Microbaculum marinisediminis: one gene and its partner. The main gene of each other region encodes a partner of the protein of the gene in region 2 in a complex. Links are inferred from orthologs where the notes say so. Each region holds a gene or a part of one and is shown on either strand. Other genes may lie near its edges.

The links.
Region 1: the proteins of MUB46_RS07910 (region 2) and MUB46_RS00845 are in contact, whole or in part, in a solved structure (PDB 1A0O), measured with the Escherichia coli proteins. The link is inferred for Microbaculum marinisediminis from one-to-one orthologs.

The regions. Positions count from the first base shown.
Region 1 is NZ_JALIDZ010000001.1:162,508-173,885, reverse strand. What follows is about bases 4,255-7,132. They hold MUB46_RS00845 (response regulator), read right to left. Parts: upstream 5,947-7,132; coding sequence 5,563-5,946; downstream 4,255-5,562. Other genes in these bases: MUB46_RS00835 (bifunctional riboflavin kinase/FAD synthetase), read left to right, coding at 6,674-7,132; MUB46_RS00840 (MaoC family dehydratase), read left to right, coding at 6,195-6,644; MUB46_RS00850 (protein phosphatase CheZ), read right to left, coding at 4,846-5,496; MUB46_RS00855 (TIGR01459 family HAD-type hydrolase), read left to right, coding at 4,255-4,843. In the rest of the region: MUB46_RS00875 (sigma-54 interaction domain-containing protein), read right to left, coding at 1-404; omega-aminotransferase AptA, read left to right, coding at 586-1,935; MUB46_RS00865 (hypothetical protein), read left to right, coding at 1,964-2,563; MUB46_RS00860 (EAL domain-containing protein), read left to right, coding at 2,630-3,955; more of MUB46_RS00855, read left to right, coding at 3,956-4,254; more of MUB46_RS00835, read left to right, coding at 7,133-7,666; MUB46_RS00830 (DMT family transporter), read left to right, coding at 7,675-8,637; ileS (isoleucine--tRNA ligase), read left to right, coding at 8,905-11,378. UniProt on the Escherichia coli protein: Involved in the transmission of sensory signals from the chemoreceptors to the flagellar motors.
Region 2 is NZ_JALIDZ010000003.1:380,317-392,290, reverse strand. Bases 5,225-8,698 are described here. They hold MUB46_RS07910 (hybrid sensor histidine kinase/response regulator), read left to right. Parts: upstream 5,225-5,612; coding sequence 5,613-8,498; downstream 8,499-8,698. Other genes in these bases: MUB46_RS07905 (chemotaxis protein CheW), read left to right, coding at 8,495-8,698; MUB46_RS07915 (histidine phosphotransferase family protein), read left to right, coding at 5,225-5,446. Also shown: MUB46_RS07940 (putative bifunctional diguanylate cyclase/phosphodiesterase), read left to right, coding at 1-1,197; MUB46_RS07935 (coiled-coil domain-containing protein), read right to left, coding at 1,166-2,356; MUB46_RS07930 (DUF1134 domain-containing protein), read right to left, coding at 2,473-3,054; MUB46_RS07925 (YHS domain-containing (seleno)protein), read left to right, coding at 3,245-3,712; 3'(2'),5'-bisphosphate nucleotidase CysQ, read right to left, coding at 3,725-4,552; more of MUB46_RS07915, read left to right, coding at 4,772-5,224; more of MUB46_RS07905, read left to right, coding at 8,699-8,974; MUB46_RS07900 (response regulator), read left to right, coding at 9,042-9,407; MUB46_RS07895 (protein-glutamate methylesterase/protein-glutamine glutaminase), read left to right, coding at 9,532-10,629; MUB46_RS07890 (CheR family methyltransferase), read left to right, coding at 10,626-11,489; MUB46_RS07885 (serine hydrolase domain-containing protein), read right to left, coding at 11,559-11,974. UniProt on the Escherichia coli protein: Involved in the transmission of sensory signals from the chemoreceptors to the flagellar motors. CheA is autophosphorylated; it can transfer its phosphate group to either CheB or CheY.

The DNA of each region.
Region 1 (11,378 bases), on a different replicon or contig from region 2:
GGAACGAGGGGCTGCTTGGGCGTCGGCTCCAGCGTCCGTTCGATCGCCTCGGCGACGGCTTCGGGTCGGGTCGGCCGGACCAGGACGTCGGCGGCGCCGGCCCGCATCGCGGCAACCGCCAGGCCGAGCGATCCGGTGCCGCTGATCGCTATGACGGGCGCCTCTGCGGCGGCGGCGGCGAGATCGGCGCTCCGCTCGCCGTTGGCGCCGTCGATCCCGAACAGGATGGCGTCGACCGGCGCCTCGGCGGCTGCGCGCGCCTCGCTCCAGCTTTCGGCTTCGAGGATGTCGAGCGCCAGGCCCGAGCGCGATGCGACTTCCTCGCGCACGAAGCGCCGGAAGACCGGATCGCGGTCGACGACGAGAACCCGATGGACTGGTGAATCTGTTTCGGCCGATGCCATGACCGGACGAACCCCTCGCTTTCCTGCAGACTGACGACCGCGAACGCCCCGATTAATCCGCAATTAGGGTAAAGAAACGGTTGCCCGCGCCACCGCTCGGGTGGTTTCCCGACCCGCGGGCCTCTGCTATCGTCCCGCGCGCTGCACCAACGAGAACCAAATCCGTTCAAGGAGCACATCAATGTCGGTCGCGCATGACATCGACACATCGGCGGAACTGTCGCCCAACGATCTCGAAGCCTTCTGGATGCCGTTCACGCCGAATCGGGCGTTCAAGAAGAACCCGCGCCTGATCTCGCGCGCCAAGGACGTCCATTATTATACCCCGGACGGGCGCGCGGTCCTCGATGCGACCGCCGGTCTGTGGTGCTGCAACGCCGGCCACGGCCGCGCGCCGATCGTCGAGGCGATCCAGAAGCAGGCCGCCGAGCTCGACTACGCGCCGGCCTTCCAGTTCGCCCATCCCAAGGCCTTCGCGCTGGCCAACCGTCTGGGCATGATGGCGCCGGCCGATCTCGACCACGTCTTCTTCGCCAATTCCGGCTCCGAGGCCGTTGATTCGGCTCTGAAGATCGCGCTCGCCTACTGGAACGTCCAGGGCAAGGGCTCGAAGACCCGCCTGATCGGCCGCGAGCGCGGCTATCACGGCGTCGGTTTCGGCGGCATCTCGGTCGGCGGCATCGTCAACAACCGCAAGTTCTTCGGCGGCCTCCTGACCGGCGTCGACCACCTGCCGCACACCTATAACCGCGCCGAGCAGGCCTTCACCCGCGGCGAGCCCGAATGGGGCGCGCACCTGGCCGACAATCTCGAATCGATCGTCGCCCTGCACGACGCCTCCACCATCGCCGCCGTCGTCGTCGAGCCGATGGCCGGCTCCACCGGCGTGCTGCCGCCGCCCAAGGGCTACCTCAGGAAGCTGCGCGAGATCTGCGACAAGCACGGCATCCTGCTGATCTTCGACGAGGTCATCACCGCGTTCGGCCGCCTCGGCTTCGGCACCGCCGCCGAGCGCTACGGCGTCGTCCCCGACATGATCACCTTCGCCAAGGGCGTCACCTCGGGCACCGTCCCCATGGGCGGCGTGATCGTGCGCAAGCCGGTCTACGATGCCTTCATGAACGGCCCCGAGCACGTGATCGAGCTGTTCCACGGCTACACCTACTCGGCCCATCCGATCGCGGTGGCCGCGGGGCTGGCGACCCTCGACGTCTATCTCGACGAGGGCCTGTTCGACCGGGCCAGGGAACTGGAGGGCGAGTGGGCCGACGCGGCCATGAGCCTGAAGGGCAAGCCGAATGTCGTCGACATCCGCACCATCGGCCTGGTGGCGGCCATCGACCTTGAGTCGCGGCCCGGCGCCGTCGGCGCCCGCGCCTACGAGGCGATGGACAGGGCCTTCCACGAGTATGACATGATGATCCGCGTCACCGGCGACACCATCGCGCTGTCGCCACCGCTGACCATCTCCCGCGATCAGATCGGCGGGCTGTTTGACGGGCTCGGCAAGCTGCTCGGCGAGCTGAGCTGACCGCACGGCGGTACCTGGATCGGAATCGATGTCGATAAAGAGCATGTTGGTCATAGGCGTCGCCGTGCTGGTTGCGGCCGGCGTCGCCTATGTGTTGGTCGTTCCCGATGCCCTCGACCGGGTGGGCGTCGAGATGGCGGAGGAGACCGCGCCGGCGCAGCCGGCCAAGGACTCCTCCCGGATCACCACCTCGACGCCGGTTCCCGCCGGCCAGGGGGCGTCCGACGAGATGCCGAATGTCGGCGTCCTCGACCTGGCCGCGCTGCCGTTCGAAAGCGGGTGCGGCCTGTTCCTCAGCCGCGAGGGCGAGGAGGACATCGTCTTCGTCGACGCCATGCCCGGCGGCGGCAGTGACGACGCCAACGGCCCCATGCCGGCGGTGATGCTGATCGACGGTACGCTCGTCACCTTCTCGCGCACCACCGCCGACGGCGAGCCGATCGGCTTCGGCCAGTACCCGCGGCAGGTATTCGACAGCGCAGACAACACGGTCAGGGTCGTCGTCGAGGTCGATTTCGGCGAGGAAACCGATCCCGAGGACGTTCCCGTCTCCGCCGGCGAGGTAACGGTCATGAAGGCCGGCCGGCCGACGCTGAAGTTCCCGGTATCGGGCGGCGCGGGCTGCTGACGGGCCCGTACACGATTTGTTAAGCACCGCGCTACTTGCCGGCGAGAATCACCTAGTATCCGCCGCATGTCAGTGTCGTCACCGGTCGAAGCGGACACCTTGAGAGGCCCGGACGAGCCGCGCTCCGTCCTGCCGTCGCCGTCGCCGTGGTTCGTCGCCTTCTGCATGGTGGTGATCGCGGGGTCGCTGGCGACGATCCTCTATGCCCGCGCCGGCATGAGCGTCGCCGAGGCTGGCTGGATCGGCTTCGCCGCGCTTCTGATCATGGTGCTGGCCGAATTCTACTCCGCGCGCGCCCGCGAGCGTTCCGCCGTCGAGGCCGAGCTACGCGAGGTCGTGCGCGTCTCCGGCCGGTTCCAGGACGAGATCGCTGGGCTTAACCAGCGGATCGCCGACATCGAGGCGACGCTGACGGTGCGTGTCGACGACATGATCGAGGAACGGGTGGAGACGATCGTCACCGACATGCGCCAGATCGAGGACCGGCTCGACGGCCTCGCCGAGACGGTTTCGGCGCTCGAGAGCGCGGCGCCTGCCGCCAGGGGGGCGCTGGCCGGCGCGGAGATCGGCGGGCGGGCGGAGACCCTCGAGGAGTCCCCGGCGTTCCCGGGCATGTCGGATGCCGACGCCGCGGCTATCCTGCGGCGCTCGGTCGAGGAGCACGGGCCGCTCATCCACCTGCAGTCGATCGTCACCCTGCCGCAACGGCGGGTGCGGTACTACGAGGCCTTCGCGCGGCTGCGCACCGACGACGGCCGCTCGCTGATGCCGCGGCAGTTCATCCCGCTGGCCGAGCGCACCGGCATCATGCCGATCATCGACAACGCCGTGCTGTTCCGCACGGTTCAGATCCTGCGCAAGATCGCCCGCAAGAACAACGATGTCGGGATCTTCTGCAACATCTCGGCCCGGTCCCTGGGCGATGGCGAGTTCTTCCAGCAGTTCGTGGATTTCATGGGCGAGAACCGCAATCTCGCCGGGGCCATCGTCTTCGAGTTCACGCAGGCCGCCTTCGACGATCTCGGTCCCATAGAGCTCGCCAATCTCGACGCGCTCGCCGAACTCGGCTTCCGCTTCTCGCTGGACAACGTGAACCGGCTCGATATCGACGGCGCGCGCCTGGCCAAGCACGGCGTCCGATACATCAAGATCGACGCGGACACGCTGATGCAGCCGCCACTATCGGCCAGCGCCCACATCCACGCCGCCGACCTCGCCAAGCTGCTCGCCCGGTACGGCATCACGCTGATCGCCACGCGCGTGGAGGCGGAGTCGCAAGTGGTCGATATCCTTGACTACGACGTGAAATTCGCCCAAGGGAACCTGTTCTCGCCACCGCGCATCGTCCGCGCCGATGCCGCGCAGGCGGCCCGCAAACCCACGATAAACTGAATGTCAGACACCAGCCCGACAAACGGGCCGCACCCGCAAATCCTGTTGCGGTTCCGCGATCTTGCGGAACGCTACGACGGTATCCTCTGCGACATCTGGGGCGTCGTCCACAATGGCGTCCGCGCCTGGCCCGACGCCTGCGACGCGCTCCACCGGTTCCGCGAGGCCGGCGGCCGGGTCGTCCTGATCACCAACGCGCCGCGCCCCTCGGGGCCGATCCGCGCGATGCTCGACGGCCTGAAGGTGCCGCACCATGCCTATGACGATATCGTCTCTTCGGGCGACCTGACGCACGCGATGCTGGCCGAGCGGGCCGGCCGCAAGGCCTTCCATCTCGGGCCGGAACGCGACCTCGGGGTGTTCGAGGGGATCGACATGCCGCTCACCGGCGCCGACGATGCCGAGCTGGTGGTCAATACCGGCCTGTTCGACGACACCACAGAGACGCCCGAGGACTATGCCGACATGCTCGCCGCGTTCCGCGCGCGCGACGTAGAGATGGTGTGCGCCAATCCCGATGTCGTGGTCGAGCGCGGCGACGAGCTGCTCTACTGCGCCGGCGCGCTCGCCGATGCCTACGAAGCGTTGGGGGGCAGGGTGCTATGGGCCGGCAAGCCGCACCCGCCGATCTACGACGAGGCCCTTGCCCGCCTGGCGACGGCGGCCGGCCGTCCGGTCGAGCGCGGGCGCGTGCTGGCGATCGGCGACAGCCTGCGCACGGATCTCGCCGGCGCGGCGCGGTCGGGCGTGGATGCCCTGTTCATCGCCTCGGGCATTCACGGCAGCGAACTGATCCGTGAGGATGCGCTCGACCTGCCGGGACTGGAGGCCTCCTTCCGGCAGGCCGACGTCTGGCCGCGCGCGGTGATGTCGCGGCTGGTCTGGTAGGGTCAGGCCGCGGAAAACAGGTCGTCGACCTCGTCCTGGCTGACGCCTTCGCCCTTGGCCTGGGGCCCGTCGAGCAGCAGGTCCTTCCTGCGCTGCACGCGGCTCGCCTCGTCCTCGTTGGCATGGCCCTCGGAGTCCTCGACCCGCATGCGCTGGGCGAAGCGGCTGACGCGATCGTCGATCATCCGCAGCGTCTCGACCACCTTGGTGATGCGCTGGCCGGTAATGTCCTGGAAGGAGCAGGCCTCGAAGATCTTCATGACGTTCTCGTCGACCAGTGCCTTGTAGGCGTCATGGTCGGCGTCGTCGGCGTTCATGATCGTCTCGGCGCACTCCATGATCGTGTTCGTGGCCTCTTCGGTGGCCTCGACCACGGCGTCGAGCTCCTTGCCCGCCGTCGGCAGATGCGTCTGCTGCAGGTCGTTGGCCTGCAGCCCGGCGATGTCCGTCTTCATCGCCTCGATATACGAGGCGATCTCGCGGAACTCGCGCTGGATCGACGCGTCGACGGCGCGATAGACGCTCGACAGCGACGACGACATCGTCTGCGCCAGCGACAGGATCTCGTTGACGGTGATATCGCCGTTGGTGCCGATGCCGATTTCGTCGAGGACCCGCGAAACCCGCGCGGCGCCCGATTCCGTATTGGCCATGGTGTGATCCCCTCTTGACCAGCCGAGCGTTGCGGAGGGGCGGGATGTCCCGCCGCTCCGGCGGGATCAGGCGCCGAAGACGGCGTCGATCTTGGACTTCAGCGTCGCGGCGTTGAACGGCTTGACGATGTAGTTGTTCACGCCGGCCTTCTTGGCGGCGATGACGTTCTCGGTCTTGGATTCGGCGGTGACCATGATGAAGGGCATGCCGCACAGGCGCTCGTCGCCGCGCACCTGCTTCAGCAGCTCGTAGCCGGTCATCGGCTCCATGTTCCAGTCGGAGATGACGAGACCATACTGTTTGGCCCGCAGCTTCTGCAGCGCCTCGGTGCCGTCCGTCGCCTCGTCGACGTCGTTGAAACCGAGCTGCTTGAGAAGGTTGCGGATAATCCGGATCATCGTCTTGTAGTCGTCGACGACGAGAATTGGCATCGCGGTGTCGATCGCCATCCTAGCTCTCCATTCTTTTCCGGGCTCTCGTCCGCCGCCAGCCGCGTTCTGCGACATGGTGGCCGGCCCGTCTCGTTGAGGCCGCCGACGGTAGGAACGCGCGCTGAAAAATAGGTTAAGCTGGTTCCGGCCCGATTGGGTTGGTAAACCGCTGGTTTGCGGAATTTGGCGGATTGCGCCGGTCGGCGCTCCCGCCTAGTTTGCGCGGCTAGTCATCGCCCGTACTGGAAAGGGGACCGACGATGAACATGGCGCCGGCCGGTTTCGGCTATTGTTTCGAGGATCTGCGCGTCGGCATGACCGAAGTGCTGATGAAGACCGTCATGGCCGACGACGTCATCGGTTTCGCCAAGCTGTCCGGCGACAACAACCCGGTGCATCTCAGCGATCACTTCGCCGCCCAGACCCCGTTCCGCGAGCGGATCGCCCACGGCCTCTATACCGCCAGCCTGATCTCCGCCGTGCTCGGAACCCGGTTGCCGGGCCCCGGCGCCGTCTATATCTCCCAGAGCCTGAATTTCCGCGCGCCGGTGCGCATCGGCGACGTGGTCAAGGCGCACGTCGAGGTCGTCGAGCTCGACGCCGACAAGCGCCGCGCCCGGCTGCATTGCGAGTGCACGGTCGATGCCAAGACCGTGCTCGACGGCGAGGCGATCGTCATGGTCCCCTCCCGCGACAGCCTGCGCAAGCGCGGCTGACCGTCACCACCACGCCGCCAGCCGATCCGATGCCCGACCACCGCTTCGCCATCATCACCAATGCCGATCCGGTGCCCGCGGCCCTGCGCGGCGGCGTCGTCGCGATCGGCAACTTCGACGGTGTCCATCGTGGCCACCAGGCCGTCCTCAGCCGCGTGATCGAGATGGCGCGCGCCCGCGGCGTGGCCGCGCTGGCGCTGACCTTCGAGCCGCATCCGCGCACCTTCTTCCGCCCCGAGGCCCCCGTGTTCCGGCTGACGCCGGCGCCCGTCAAGGCGGAGCTGTTCGAGGCCCTCGGTCTCGACGGCGTCGTCGAGGTGGCCTTCGACGCCGCGCTGGCGTCGACCCCCGCCGAGAGCTTCGTCGACTGGCTCCTGGTCGAGCGGCTCGGCGTCGGCGCCGCCGTCGTCGGCTACGACTTCCATTTCGGCAAGGGCCGCGCCGGCTCGCCGGACGTCCTCAGGGCGCTCGGCCGCGACCGCGGCTTCGACGTCGAGATCGTCGGCAAGGCCGGCGATTCCGAGACCGTCTGGTCGGCGAGCGCGGCGCGCGCGGCGCTCGCCGAAGGCGATGTCGAGGCGGCGGCGCGCATCCTCGGCTACCGCTGGTTCGTGCGCGGCGAGGTCGTGCACGGCGCCAAGCGCGGCCGCGACCTCGGCTTCCCGACCGCCAATATCGGCCTCGCCCCGGAAACCGGTCTCGCCCACGGCGTCTACGCGGTGCGGATGCGGGTCGACGGCGCGGTCCATGACGGCGCCGCCAGCTTCGGCCGCCGGCCGCAGTTCGACAACGGCGCGCCGCTGCTCGAGGTCCACCTGCTCGACGTCTCGCCCGATCTCTACGGCAAGACGGTGGAGGTCGAGTTCGTCGGCTTCATCCGCCCCGAGGCGCGCTTCGACGGTGTCGAGGAGCTGGTCGCGCGGATGAAGATCGACGTCGCCGAGGCCCGCCGCCTGCTGGCCAGGGCCGACGCCGAGGGTTCCGCCGGACTGTCCGTGCCCGCCCGTCTCGCCGCGCGCTGAGCCTTTCCGTGTCGATCCCGTCCGCACGCCCCGCAGGTGAATCCGTCATCGGAGAGCGCGAAGTCGTCGCCGGCGTCCTCTTGATGCTGCTGGCCGCGACCCTGCAGCCCATGCAGGACGCCATCATGAAATATCTCGGCGGTGCCGTGCCGGCGGTTCAGGTCGCCTGGGCGCGCATGGTCTTCCAGATGCTGTTCACGCTGCCCTTCGTGCTGATCGGGCCGGGCATCGCCGGCCTTCTGCCCAGGCCCTACGGCCTGCAGATCCTGCGCGGCCTGTTCATCGGCTGCACCAACGTCGCCTTCGTCTCCGCCATCATCGTCATGCCGCTCGCCGACGCGATCGCGCTCGTCTTCGTCGCCCCGCTGGTCGTCACCGCGCTGTCGGCGCTGGTGCTCGGCGAGACGGTCGGCCCGCGCCGCTGGACGGCGGTCGTCATCGGACTGGCCGGCGCGGTCATCATCATCCGGCCGGGCTCCGGCCTGTTCGGCCTCGTCGCCCTGCTGCCGATCACGGCGGCGATCTCCTACGCCTGCTATCTGATCGTCACCCGCCGCCTCAAGACCTCGGCGCCGGCGATTTCGACGCATTTCTTCACCGCCGTCGTCAGCGCGGTGGCGATCAGCATCCCGCTCGCCATCGGCATGGTCACCGGGCTGCCGCTGATCACGCCGGTCGCGCCGAGCCCGGGCGAATGGGGGCTCCTGGCGGTGGTCGGGCTCATCTCCACCGTCTCGCATTTCCTGATCATCCTGGCCTATAACCGCGCTCCCGCCTCGACGCTGGCGCCCATGACCTATTTCGAGATCGTCGGGGCGACGATCCTGGGCTATCTGGTCTTCGGCGACTTCCCCGATTTCTGGACCTGGGTCGGCGTCGCGGTGATCGTCTCCAGCGGCCTCTACGTGGTGTTCCGCGCCCGCAGGAAGCAGGCGCAGGTGCCGATCAGCGGGACCGATGCGGGCCTGTGAGCCGAATCCGCCTCTTTATCCGGGCTCCAGTGCCTGATAGAAGGCCCGCCATGCATTCGGATGTCCTGGTCATGGAGAACAAGCCCGTGAGCAAGACCGCGAGCGAACCCGTGAGCAGACCCGTCCGGGGGCTCATAGCCGCGCGGCGAATTATCGGCCCGGTTTTCGCCTGAGGCGGGAGATCGATCCCGACGGGCGGAAAGCCGGGATTCCCGACCACGTGTCCGAAACCATCGAGCGACCGCCCCGAAAGCCAGTCAGAAGACCATGACAAACGGATCCGATTCCGCCGCCAAGCGCGACTATTCCGAAACCCTGTTCCTGCCCAAGACCGATTTCCCGATGCGCGCGGGCCTGCCCAAGCGCGAGCCCGAGTTTATCGAGCGCTGGGACCGCCTCGAGGTCTACAAGCGCCAGCGCGAGATGGCCAAGGGCCGCGAGAAATACGTCCTCCACGACGGCCCGCCCTACGCCAACGGCAACATCCATATCGGCACCGCGCTCAACAAGATCCTCAAGGACGTCGTCACCCGCTCGCACCAGATGCTGGGCTACGATTCCAACTACGTGCCCGGTTGGGACTGCCACGGCCTGCCGATCGAATGGAAGATCGAGGAGCAGTACCGCGCCTCGGGCAGGAACAAGGACGACGTCCCGGTCATCGAGTTCCGCAAGGAATGCCGCCAGTTCGCCGAACACTGGATCGGCGTCCAGAAGGCCGAGTTCCGCCGTCTCGGCGTCGAGGGCGACTGGGACAACCCCTACACCACCATGACCTTCGCCGCCGAGGCGCAGATCGCCCGGGAATTGACGAAGTTCGCCATGAACGGCGGCCTCTATCGCGGCTCCAAGCCGGTGATGTGGTCGGTGGTCGAGAAGACGGCGCTGGCCGAGGCCGAGGTCGAGTATCACGACTACACGTCGGACACGATCTTCGTGAAGTTTCCGATCGTCGAGGGCCCCGAGGCCGGCAGCGCCGCGGTGGTGATCTGGACGACCACGCCGTGGACGATCCCCGGCAACCGGGCGATCTCGTTCAGCCCGCGCATCGAATACGGCCTCTACAAGGTGGTCGAGGCACCGGAAGAGAACTGGGCGAAGCCCGGCGATCTCTACATCCTGGCCGACAAGCTCGCCGAGGAGGTGATGAAGGCCGCTCGGGTCGAGCATTACGAGCGCGTCCGCGACATCGACTACGCCGAGCCCGGCGAGATGGTCTGCGCCCATCCGCTGAAAGGTCTCGACGGCGCCTACGACTTCGCGGTGCCGCTGCTCGCCGGCGACCACGTCACCGACGACGCCGGCACCGGCTTCGTGCACACCGCGCCGGGCCATGGCGCCGAAGACTTCGAGGTCTGGACCGACAACAAGGTCGCGCTCGAAGGCCGCGGCATCGACCCGACCATCCCCTATACGGTCGACGCCGACGGCTTCTTCACCAAGGACGCGCCGGGTCTCACGGGCAAGCGGGTAATCACCGACAAGGGCGACAAGGGCGATGCCAACCAGGCCGTCATCGACGCCCTCGTCGCGGCGGGCAATCTGGTCGGCCGCGGCCGGCTCAAGCACCAGTACCCGCATTCCTGGCGCTCCAAGAAGCCGGTCATCTTCCGCAACACGCCGCAATGGTTCATCTCGATGGAGGACGGCAAGGGCGACGACGGCCTGCGCGCCAAGGCGCTGAAGGCCATCGCCGAGACCCGTTTCGTGCCGGACGCCGGACAGAACCGCCTGCGCAGCATGATCGCCGAGCGCCCCGACTGGGTGATCTCGCGCCAGCGCGCCTGGGGCGTGCCGATCACCGTGTTCGTCCATCGCGAGACGGGCCAGGTGATCCCGAACGCCGGTTTCGCCGAATCCGACGCGCTGATCCGCCGCATCGGCGATGCCTTCGAGGCCGAAGGCGCCGACGCCTGGTTCGCCGACGGTGCGCGCGAGCGCTTCCTGTCGGGCCTCGTCGACGATCCGGCCGCCTGGGACAAGGTCGACGACATCCTCGACGTCTGGTTCGACTCGGGCTCGACCCATTCCTTCGTACTGGAGGTGCGTCCGGACCTGAAATGGCCGGCCTCGCTCTATCTGGAAGGCTCGGACCAGCATCGCGGCTGGTTCCATTCCTCGCTGCTGGAGTCCTGCGGCACGCGTGGCCGCGCGCCCTACGACGCGGTGCTGACGCACGGCTTCACCATGGCCGAGGACGGCCGCAAGATGTCGAAGTCGCTGAACAACCAGATCTTCCCGCAGGACGTCATCAAGCAATCCGGCGCCGACATCCTGCGCCTGTGGGTGGTGTCGACCGACTACTGGGAAGACCAGCGGATCGGCCCCGAGATCCTGAAGATGAACGTCGAGTCCTATCGCAAGCTGCGCAATACGGTGCGCTGGATGCTCGGCTCCCTTGCCCACTACGACGGTGAGGACGTGCCCGAGGCCGAGATGCCCGAGCTGGAGCGCTATATGCTGCATCGGCTGGCCGAGCTCGACCGGCTCGTGCGCCGCGGCTACCAGGACTACGACTACAAGCGCGTCTCGCACGCGCTGTTCAACTTCGCGACCGTCGACCTGTCGGCCTTCTACTTCGACATCCGCAAGGACTCGCTCTACTGCGACCCGCTCTCCAGCACGAAGCGCAAGGCCTGCCTCGCGGTGCTCGACCGCATCTTCCGGTGCCTGATCAGCTGGTGGGCGCCGATGCTGCCCTTCACCATGGACGAGGCGTGGCTGTCGCGGTTCCCCTCGGA
Region 2 (11,974 bases):
GATCAGTTCGGCCATGCCGTCGGCGACACGCTGCTCAAGGAGGTCGTGAACCGCATCGAGACGATCGGCAGCCCGGATTCCTTTCTCTACCGCCTCGGCGGCGACGAGTTCTGCATCATGCTGATGGGCCTGTCCCGGCCGCAGGTCGAGGACGTCGCGATAGCCATCCTCCAAGCGATCGACCATCCCTTTCAGCTCGGCCACAACCGGATCTGCGTTGCCGCGAGCATCGGCATCGCCGCGATACCGCTCGACGCCACCGACGCCGACTCCGCGCAGCGCTACGCCGACCTCGCCCTCTATTCCGTCAAGAAGCGGCCCGGCGGAGGCGGCGGCTATGCGTTCTTCACGAAGGAACTCGCCGAACGCGACCTGCAGGAACGCATCATGACGCTCGACCTGTCACGGGCGCTGGCGGGCAACGATTTCGAGTTCGCGTTCCAGCCGATCTTCCGGCGCGCCGATCGCGCCGTCGTCGCCATCGAGGCGTTGTTGCGCTGGACCAATCGGCGCACCGGCGAGATGGTTCCGCCCGCCCGCTTCATCGCGGCGGCGGAGCGCTCGGGCATCATCAGCCGCATCGACCACTGGGTGTTCGCCCGGGTCGCGGCCTATGTTTCGGGTCTTGTGACACGGGGGATCGCGCCGCCGCTCACGATGATCAACATGTCGCCGCTGACGCTTGAGGAGGCCGGTTTCATCGCCGGTATCGACCAGATCCTGCGAAAATTCCCCGATATCGGCGGGCATCTGTGCATCGAGATCACCGAAGGCGTCATGGTCGATGATCGCGTCAGGCTCCGCGAGACCTTCCGGAAACTCGGCGACCGCGGGATCCGGACGGCCATCGACGATTTCGGTACCGGCCAGACCTCGGTTGCATTGCTGCGCGACATCCCGGTCGGCTTCATCAAGATCGACCGCAGCTATGTCGCAGGCCTCGAGACCGATCCCCAGGCGATGGCGATCGTCGCGACCATCGTCCGGCTCAGCCGCGACTTGGGCATACGGGTCATCGGCGAAGGGGTGGAGACGCAGGAGCAGCTGTCGGCGCTGGAGACCGCGGGATGCGATCTCATCCAGGGGTACCTGTGGAGCCGGCCGATCGCTGCCGCCGAAGTCGAAGCCCTGCTCGAGAGGGCGGACGCGACGGACCCGCCGACGGCTACTCACCCGGTGTCAGATCGGCTTCCTTGATACGCTCGGCAAGCGGTGTCCGCGCGCCGCCGGACCGACCCGCGCCAGTCTTGCGCGAAGGGACCCTTTGGCCGTCGGGCGAAACCGCGTCGATCAGGGCGCGCACCTCGTCGTCGCCCTGTTCCGCCGCCTGCCGTGTAATGCGGGCCGCCAGATCGGCGATGCTCTCGCGCAACTGCGCGGCATCCCCGTCTCCCATGGCGGCGGCCGATGACGCGGCGCCGCTCGTGCCGCCACGCTGACCCAGCCGCGCGATTTCCCGGTCCTTGATCTCGAGCTTGGCCTCGAAATCAGCGATCACCTTCTTGAGCGCGGCCCGCTCTTCCTCGAGTATCTTGATGTCTTCGTCCTGCTTCAGCTGTTTCAGCGCCGCCGCCGACAGGGCGGCGGTCTTCTCGGCCACGCGTTCGCGCTGGGCCTCCAGAAGCGCCTGCAGTTCCTTGGCGCGCTTGCGCCGTTCGAGCGAAACGTCGCGCCGGCGGGCGACACGCGAATTCAGAAGCGCGATGCGGGCTTCCCGTCCCTTGAGCGCGCCGGACAGCTCGTCGACCGCCGATCCGCGTTCTTCCGCTTCGATCGCGCGCGTCGCAAGCTCGGCGCGCATCTCTTCGATCCGGCTCTTGTGGTTTTCGAGTTGCGTCTTCAGGGCGGCGATCTCGACCTTGCGGCTGTCGGCCAGCCCGGCCGCCTCGGTGAGCTGCGCGCGAACCTCGCGCAACGTGTCATTCCCTTCCGAGATGAGGTGCTGCTTTTCCTTCAATGACGCTGTCTGGGACGATATCTGCCGCTCGAGCCCGAGCACCGTTCCCTGCAATTCCTCGATTCGCTCGTCCTGCTCGGCGATGGCCAGCTCGCGCGCGTCGAGCTCCGCTTCCAGTTCGTTGACGCGACCCTGCCGGCGGCCCAGCTCAATCTCGCGTTCGGCGGCAAGGCCCTTTTCTTCCTCGTAGCGGACCTCGACCTTGCGCAACTGAACGGCGTAGTCGGCGCGAATGAGATCCTTCTCGGACTGGATCTCGGCCATGGACAGCGGAGTCGTCGCGCGAATGCGCTCCTCGATAAGACGCGCCGCGCGCCTCCAGATGACCGGGATCACCAATAGCGCTAGCAAGGTGGCGACAAGCGCGCCGAGTGCGAAGACGACGATGTTTTCGATCATATGTCGACCAGCGCCCGACGGGACGCATACGAAACACTTGCTGCCAGTGCTCGCGCAATGACGGTAGCCAGTAAAGTAACCGGTCGGGACGCTACACTCCAGCGCCGAATTTTCGGCTAGAACGGATTCCAGGTCGCCTGACGGGTCATCTTCAGATAGCCGACATTGACGCCGAGCCGCGCCCCCAGCCCCGCCCGTATCGGCGCGATGACGATATCGTGGTTGCTGTAGACGGAAACTCCGAAACCGGCGACCAGATAGGCCGAGCCGTTCACACCGGCGAAGTACCGGTAGATCGACTCCGTGTCCGGCAGATTGTAGACGAGCATCATCGTGCGCGCGCCGTCGCCGCCGAAATCCCAGCCGATCGTCGGCCCTTGCCAGAAAACCTTGTGCTGGCCTGCGTTCTTCGTGTTCAGGACGCCCTCGCCGTAGCGCAGACCGGCGACGAAAGCACCGCTCCCCTCCTCGCCGAGAATGTAGCCGTTGGGCCGCCCCTGGTTGGAGAACAGGTACTCGATCGATTGCGCCAGGCCCTCGCTGAGCTGTCCGAAGAAGGAATGCCCGGCGTCGACGATTTCGTCCATGCTGTAGGTGCCCGGCTCCGTTCCGGACTGCGCCAGCAAACGGGTCGGCAGTGCCGTCCCGCCGGCCAGCGCCGCGAGCCCCAGGAGGACTGAACGCCGCGTTTCGGTCATGTCGATACCCTCCGCATTCAATCGCCCCACGCCGTCGGCCCCCAGTCTTCAACCGGCCGCCATTTTCATGCCGACCACCGTCTTCATGCCGGCATGACCGCGTTAACCGGGCCGTTAACCGACACGGTGGCAGGATCGCGACAACCGACTCACGCCACCGCCTATGTTCTGCAAAGAGATGGTTAACAATATGTCTTCAATCGGCCGTTTCGTTGCACTGCTCGTCCTGATCGCCCCCGTTCTGGCGATATCCGGACCGGCGCGCGCGCTCGAGAACGGACATTTCGTCTTCGATCCGGCGACCGGCTTCGCCGCCAACGGCAACGATCCAGTGGCCTATTTCGTCGACGGCGCGATTCGCGAGGGAGATCCCGACTACGAAGCGCGGTGGGGCAAGGTCGCCTGGCGCTTCGTCAACGAAGGCAACCGTGACGCCTTCGTCAGGGATCCGCTGGTCTATGCGCCCGGCTTCGGCGGTCGCTGCCCTGTGGCGCTCGCCCGCGGCTATCCCGCCGAAGGCAACCCGCGCCTTTGGTCTGTCTACGAGGAACGCCTCTATTTCTTCTATTCCCAGGAACACATGCAGGCGTTCGCCGACGATCCCGATCAGATCCTCGCCGAGGCCCGGCAGAGCTGGAACAAGCAGTTTCCCTATTGAACAGGAAAACGGCTAGACCGGCTTCCGTCCCCAGGCGATGAAGGCCGGATTGTCGTAGCCGCGCTCGCGCTTGGCATATCGCAGCGCAAGTCCGTCAGTCGTCAGCACGCAGCCGCCGGCGGCTCTCAGAACCGCATGGCCCGCCGCCGTATCCCATTCCATCGTCCGGCCGAAGCGCGGGTAGACGTCGGCCTCGCCACGCGCGATCAGACAGAACTTCAGCGACGATCCGGCGCTCCGCGTTTCCGTGACGCCGTGGCTTTCGAGAAAGGCATCCGTCTCCGCGTCCCGGTGCGACCGGCTGGCGACCGCGACGAGTCCGGCCGCGGGAACCTCCCGCGTATGGATCGGCTGCCAGTCCGCCGCCGCGATCGGTGCGTCCTTCGCGAGCATCGCCGTGCGCCCTGAAGCCGGCCCGTCGGCAACCGCCATCATGCCGAGCGCCGGCGCGTAGACCACCCCGGCCACCGGCTCGCCGTTCTCGACCAGCGCGATGTTGACCGTGAACTCGTCGCGCCGGTTGACGAATTCCCTGGTACCGTCGAGCGGATCGACGAGGAAGAAACGCGCGCCGATTTCGGGAATGTCGCCCTCCGATGCCGCCTCCTCGGCGATGACCGGGACGTCCGGGGCGATCTCGGCGAGGCGCTTCAGGATCACCGCTTCGGCGCGCCGGTCGGCTTCGGTGACGGGCGAATCGTTGTCCTTCTGCTCGACCGCGAATTCGGTACCGTAGACGTCGAGGATTTCGCTCCCCGCCTCCAGCGCGATCGTCGCGAGCATGTCTCCCAGTGCCCTGTCGCCGAGTGTCGGCAATCCGGTATTCGTGTCCTGACGCATAGTCTTGCTCGCTCGTTACGGTTCGCCGTCCCGACGGTTCGCCGTGTCGGCGGTTGTCGCGTTGGTCGATTGGCGCGGCTGATAGCAGATCGCGGCCGGTCAGCCCACCCCGCGCGCCGCCGCTTCTTGTCGGAGTCGACTCGGCGATGTAACACTCGCGGCCTTTCAGGATACCGGCCCGGTGATTCCGGCGGCCGGCAAACGGGAGGCGGACCCCGTATGACGACAGACCCGGTAGCCATGAGCGACCTCGACCTTGCCGCGCTGATGTGCAGCAAGCTTTGCCACGACGTGATCAGCCCCGTCGGAGCGGTCACCAACGGCTTCGAAGTACTCGAGGACGAAAAAGACGAGTCGATGCGCGAGATGGCGCTCGACATCATCCGCAACAACGCGGCCAAGGCGTCGGCAAGGTTGCAGTTCCTGCGTCTTGCTTTCGGCGCCATGGGCGGGGCCGGCGACCGCTTCCCGGTCGAGGAGGCGCGAAAGCTCACCGAGAACCTCTATGCCGGCGAGAAGGCCACCATCGACTGGAAGGCGCCGCCCGACAGCCTGCCGAAGGATCAGGTCAAACTACTGGTCAATCTCGTGGTCCTCGCCGTCTCGATGATTCCGCGCGGCGGCACGGTGACGGTGGACGTCATCCGGGAAGGCGCCGGCGGCGCCATCATCAGTGACAGCGAAGAGGTGTCGTTCCGGATATCTGCGACCGGCAGCCACGCCGTGCTTTCGGATACGACCCGCGGGATCTTCGAGGGTGTCGTGCCCGAAGAGGGGCTCGATGCCCGATCCGTCCAGGCCTATTACGCCTACCGCTTGGCCAGTTCCCTCGACATGCCGGTATCGTTCGAGGTCGACGCGGATACGATCCGTATCGCAGCCGACAAGAGCTGACGCCGCCGCGTGACGGCCGGGCGCGACCATCGCGCCCGGTGCGGCCGATACTGCGTTCAACCTGCGGCCAATGCCGCATTTCAAGCAATGTTAACTGTCGCTCCTTCAGAGTGGTCTCACGGCTGTATGGCCGGCATCTTCGGTGCAGACCCAGAAAGGGCGCGAAATGGACGATCTCGTCAGTGAGTTCCTGACCGAGACGAACGAGAGTCTCGAGATTATCGACGTCGAGCTCGTCAAGTTCGAACAGGAACCAAACAACGCTCGTATCCTCGACAACATTTTCCGGCTCGTTCACACGATCAAAGGCACCTGCGGCTTCCTGGGGCTGCCGCGGCTGGAGGCGCTGGCACACGCTGCGGAAACGGTCATGGGCCGGTTCCGCGACGGCGTTCCCGTAACGCCGGGGGCCGTGACCCTGATCCTGGCCTCGATCGACCGGATCAAGGACATCATCACTGTTCTGGGGGAGACGGGTCAGGAGCCGGAGGGTTCCGATACCGACATGATCGCCAGGCTGGAGGAAATGGCGCTCGAGGCGCCCGCGCCGGCCGCCGCCACCGCCGTCCCCGGCGACGCCCTCGCCGAGGCTGCCGCCGAAGCCTGCGAACCCGAACCGGTTTTAATCGAGACGGCCGAGCCCGCCCTGGTGGTGCAGACCCTGGAGCGCGAGTTGCGTCCCGGCGAGGTCTCGCTCGACGAGCTCGAACGCGCCTTCCGCGAAACGCCTGGTCCGGAGACCGAGACGGCGGAAGCCGAAGCGCCCCCAACCATCGAAGAAGAACCGGAAGACGTAGCGCCGGTCGCCCAGAACGACTCCGATCGCGGAAAAGCCCCTGCAAACCGGGAGGGGAACGAGTCCGCCCGTGGCGACACTCCGGTGAAATCGCAGACCATTCGCGTCGCCGTCGACACGCTGGAGCATCTCATCACGACCGTCAGCGAGCTGGTTCTGACCCGCAACCAGCTCCTCGAGATCGTCCGTCGCCACGAGGATTCGGAATTCAAGGTTCCACTGCAGCGGCTCTCGAACGTCACCGCCGAGCTGCAGGAAGGCGTCATGAAGACGCGCATGCAGCCGATCGGAAATGCCTGGCAGAAACTGCCGCGCATCGTCCGTGACCTTGCGCTCGAGCTGGACAAGCAGATCGAGCTGGAAATGGTCGGCGCGGAGACCGAACTCGACCGCCAGGTGCTCGAGCTGATCAAGGATCCGCTGACGCATATGGTTCGCAATTCGGCTGATCACGGCCTCGAATTGCCGGAACAGCGCAAGACCGCGGGCAAGCCCAAGGTCGGCAAGGTGCGCCTGGCCGCGTATCACGAAGGCGGCCATATCATCATCGAGATCGCCGACGACGGTCGCGGCCTCGATTCCACGAAAATCAGCAAGAAGCTGCTCGAGAAGGGCCTCGTGACCGAGGCCGAGCTGGAGAAGATGAGCGAGGCGCAGATCCATCGCTTCATCTTCAATCCGGGCTTCTCCACCGCCGAGAAGGTCACCAGCGTTTCCGGCCGCGGCGTCGGCATGGACGTGGTGAAGACCAATATCGAGCTGATCGGCGGCACCGTCGACGTCAAGTCGGTGCAGGGCGAGGGCTCCGTCTTCACGATCAAGATCCCGCTGACGCTCGCGATCGTGTCGGCGCTCATCGTCGAGTCGTCCGGTCAGCGCTTCGCCATTCCGCAGCTCGCCGTCGTCGAGCTGGTGCACACCGGCTCGGGCTCGGCCACGCGGATCGAGCGCATCAAGGACACGCCCGTCCTGCGGCTGCGCGACGAATTGCTGCCGCTCGTCGGCCTGTCGAGCGTGCTCGGCCTGCCGCCGAAGATGCGCCTCGTCGCCAATAATGAAGCCGGGGCCGACAATGACGTCAGGGCCGACAACGAGGCCAGGGACGCCACCGGCCAGACGGCCGCCGGCACGGCGACCGACGGACGCGCCGATACGAAAGTCGCCGATACGAAAGTCAACGATACCGACGGCTTCATCGTTGTGCTGCAGGTCGGCTCGCATCGGTTCGGCATCGTCGTCGACGCGGTCTTCCATACCGAGGAAATCGTCGTCAAGCCGATGTCGAGCATGCTGCGCAGCATCGCGGCCTTCTCCGGCAACACCATCCTGGGCGACGGCTCGGTGATCATGATCATCGACCCCAACGGCATCGCCAAGGAGGTTCGCACCGACGTCGCCGCCGAACTGGAGCGCGATAGTCTTGAAGACACGGCGGCCTTGCGCGACGAGACCGTCTCGATGCTCCTGTTCCGGGCCGGCTCGGCCGCGCCGAAGGCGGTGCCGCTGTCGCTTATCACCCGCCTCGAGGAGATCGAGGTCGACCGCATGGAGCACGCCAACGGCCGCAGCCTCGTTCAGTATCGCGGCCGCCTGATGCCGCTCGTCCACGTCAATGACACCGTCGAGCGCCGCACCGAAGGCTCGCAGCCGATGATCGTCTTCACCGACAACGGCCGCTCCATGGGCCTGGTGATCGACGAAGTCGTCGATATCGTCGACGACCGCCTCGATATCCAGATTCCCTCGGAGACCCCGGGAATTCTCGGCTCCGCCGTGATCCGCGGATCCGCCACCGAGGTCATCGACGTCGCCCACTACCTGCCTATGGCGTTCGAGGACTGGTTCCATCGCAAGGAGACCGGAGCGGTTCCCGAAGACACCCGGATCATGCTCATCGACGACAGTCCGTTCTTCCGCAACATGATCGCCCCGGTCCTGAAGTCGGCCGGCTACCGGACCATCGTCTGCGAGAGCGCGATGGAGGCGTTGCAGCGCCTCGAAGCCGGCGAGCCTGTCGACGTCGTGGTCAGCGACATCGAGATGCCGGAGATGAGCGGCTACGAGCTGGCCGAGCGGCTTTCCGCCACCGGCAAGTTCAAGGACTTGCCGATCGTGGCGCTGTCGTCGCTCGCCAGCCCCGAAGCAATCGAGCGCGGCCGCAAGGCCGGTTTCCATGACTATGTGGCGAAGTTTGACCGGACCGGCCTTCTGGAAAGCCTGAAGGAAATGGCACGTCCGATGGGAGAGGCAGCATGAGCGAGACGGTTCGCGAAGAGAACCACGACCAGGGTGCGTCCTGCGACTACATCACCGTTACGATCGGATCGCAGTTGTTCGGACTGCCGATCGAGGGCGTCCACGACGTGTTTCGCCTCACCGGCATGACGCCGGTGCCGATGTCGCGCAAGGAGATTGCCGGCGTCCTGAACATGCGCGGCCGCATCGTCACCGCCATCGACATGCGCCGCCGCCTCGACCTGGAGGAGCGCGAGGTGAACGAGGCGCCCATGGCTGTCGGGATCGAGCATGGCGGTGAATCCTACGGCCTGGTGATCGACGAGGTCGGCGATGTCCTCAGGCTGCCGATCGCCAATATCGAGCCGAACCCGGTGAACCTTGATCCGCGTTGGGCACGGGTGTCGTCCGGCGTCCAGCGGCTCGAGAACACCCTTCTCGTGATCCTCGACGTCGCTCGGATCCTCGACATGGATCACGAAGCGATCGCTGCCTGAGCGTAACCAATTTGTAGGGATGCACGGATAAGCTGAACCAGGTTATCCAAATCCGGAGCATTTGGAGATGAAGAACTGTCTCGTCGTGGATGACTCCAGCGTCATCCGAAAGGTCGCTCGCCGGATCCTGGAGGAACTCGGTTTCTCGGTCACGGAAGCGGAGGACGGTGCGCAGGCGCTGCAAGCCTGTCGGTACGCGATGCCCTACGCCATCCTGCTCGACTGGAACATGCCCGTCATGGACGGCTTCGAGTTCCTCAAGCAGTTGCGGCAGATGGAGGATGGCGGTGAGCCGAAGGTCGTGTTTTGCACCACCGAGAACGACATCGCGCAGATCGCCCGCGCGCTGAAGGCCGGCGCCAACGAGTACATCATGAAGCCGTTCGACCGGGATATCGTCGAGGCGAAGTTCGCCGAAGCCGGAATCCTCTGAAGACCCTCCGCCTGCGGAAGCGGCTCATTCCAGGTTTGCGTATCCGAGTACGAACGTGTCCATACAGAGTTCCGCCCGCATAGGGTCCGCACCGCCGCCTTCCGCAAACGCACCGATCCGCGTCATGGTCGTCGACGATTCGGCCGTCGTGCGCGGCCTCGTGGCGCGGTGGCTCGGCGAAGTGCCGGATATCGAAGTCGTGTCCACTCAACGGAACGGCCGGACGGCGCTCGACGCGCTCGACGCGACCTATCCGGACATCATCGTCCTCGACATCGAGATGCCGGAGATGGACGGCCTGACCGCCCTTCCGCAAATCCTGTCGAGGAAGCCCGACACGGCCGTCATCATGGCCTCGACGCTGACGCGCCGGAACGCCGAGATCAGCCTCAAGGCGCTGTCGCTCGGAGCCCGGGACTACATCCCCAAGCCCGAGGCGCAGCACGGCATGGTGACCGCCGACGATTTTCGGCGCGATCTCCTCGAGAAGATACGGGCTCTCGCCCCCCGCAGGCCGAGAGAGCGCAGGACGGTTCCGCCCGCGAGCCGGGAGTCCGCACCCGCCGCGACGACGCCCCGGCCGAGAACCCTGGCGACACCGGAGCCCGCCCCGATCATCCTGCGGCGCCCGTCGGCGGTGCGCCCGCGCGTCATCGTCATCGGCAGTTCGACGGGCGGACCGCCGGCGCTGACCGCCGTCCTGCAGACGCTCGGCGGCGATGGCGCCGATGTGCCGATCCTGATCACCCAGCACATGCCGCCGACATTCACGGGGATCCTCGCCGAGCATCTTGCCCGCGCGAGCGGACGACCCGCCGCCGAGGGCCAGGACGGCGAACCGATTGCCGCCGGCCGCATCTATGTGGCGCCCGGCGGCCGTCACATGGTTGTCGAGCCGGGAGCCATACCGACGATCCGTCTCACCGACGATCCCCCGGTCAACTATTGCAGGCCGGCCGTCGATCCTCTCTTCGAGTCGGCGGTAAAGGTGTACGGCGCGGCGACACTCGCCGTCGTTCTGACCGGAATGGGACATGACGGTGCCGAAGGCGCCCGCGCTGTCGCGCAGGCCGGCGGAACCGTGATCGCGCAGGACGAAGCGTCCAGCGTGGTCTGGGGGATGCCCGGGGCAACGGCCCGTGCCGGCGTCTGTTCCGCGATCCTCCCGCTCGACCGCATTCCCGGCCAACTTTCCAGGTACCTGAAGGGGATCAAGGCATGACGCCCCAAGAATATGATTATCTTCGCGATTTCCTTCGCGGTCAGTCCGGCCTCGATCTCTCCGACGACAAGCGCTACCTCGTCGAGGCGCGCCTCGGCCCGGTTGCCCGGCGGGCCGGGATCGCCGATCTTTCGGCACTGATCGGGGCCCTCAAGCTCGGCGGCGATATGAAGCTCCGCACGAGCGTCGTGGAGGCGATGACGACCAACGAGTCGTCCTTCTTCCGCGATCGGACGCCCTTCGATCACTTCAAGGACGTCATCGTCCCGCACATGCTCCAGAAGCGGGCGACGAAGCGCGGGATAAAGGTGTGGTGCGCGGCCGCCTCGACAGGCCAGGAGCCCTATTCGCTGGCGATCTCCAGTCGCGAGGACTCCCGGCTCAACGCTTGGCATCTCGACATCCTGGCAACCGACATCGCCGAGACGGTGATGGATCGCGGTAAGGCCGGCATCTACAGCCAGTTCGAGGTGCAGCGCGGCCTGCCGATCCAGCTCCTGGTGAAGTATTTCACCCAGCAGGGCGACATGTGGGAACTGGATCCGTCGATCCGCCGCATGGTCCGCTGGCAGAAGCAGAACTTGCTCGCGAACTTCACGGCGCTGGGGCGTTTCGACGTCGTCTTCTGCCGCAACGTCCTGATCTATTTCGACCGGCCGACGAAGACCGAAGTGCTGTCGCGCATCGCCGACGCCCTCGAACCCGACGGCTACCTGATCCTTGGCGCCGCCGAGACGGTCGTCGGGCTCAGCGACCGCTTCGAAGCACAGCCGAACTGTCGCGGCCTGTATCGCCCGCTGCCGAAATCCGCTGTGGTGCCCGCGATGCCCGGGCTGCGCGCCGTCGGCCAGGTCGCCTGAACACCCGGGCCTCTCAGAGGGCCGCCTCCCCCGGCGGCCCCGCCTACGGCTGCACGGCGGGCTCAGCTCTTAAGCCGCGTTGTCGTAGACGCCCGCTTCGAACCGCTCGTAGAGACGTATGAACGCCGGGTCGGCGAAGGGCAGCATCTGCGTCATGATGAGCCCGGCCACATCCGTCTTCGGATCGAACCAGAAGTGGCTGTTGAGCACCCCCGCCCAGGACTGGGAACCCGCCCTGCGCATGCCGGGCACGTCCTCCTCCATCCGCATGAAGCCGAAGGAATGGGTCTTCTCGCGCCCGGGGAAGAACTCGGTATCGGCGGTGACGGGCGGGGCGACCGTCTTCATCAGCCCGACCCGCAGATCCCCGATCTGGTTGGCGAGCATGTGGTCGAGCGCGCCCTCGCTGAGGATCCGCTGGCCGTCGAGTTCGCCCCGGTTCAGGAACATGCGCAGGAAGCGCAGGTAGTCCGGCGCCGTCGAAT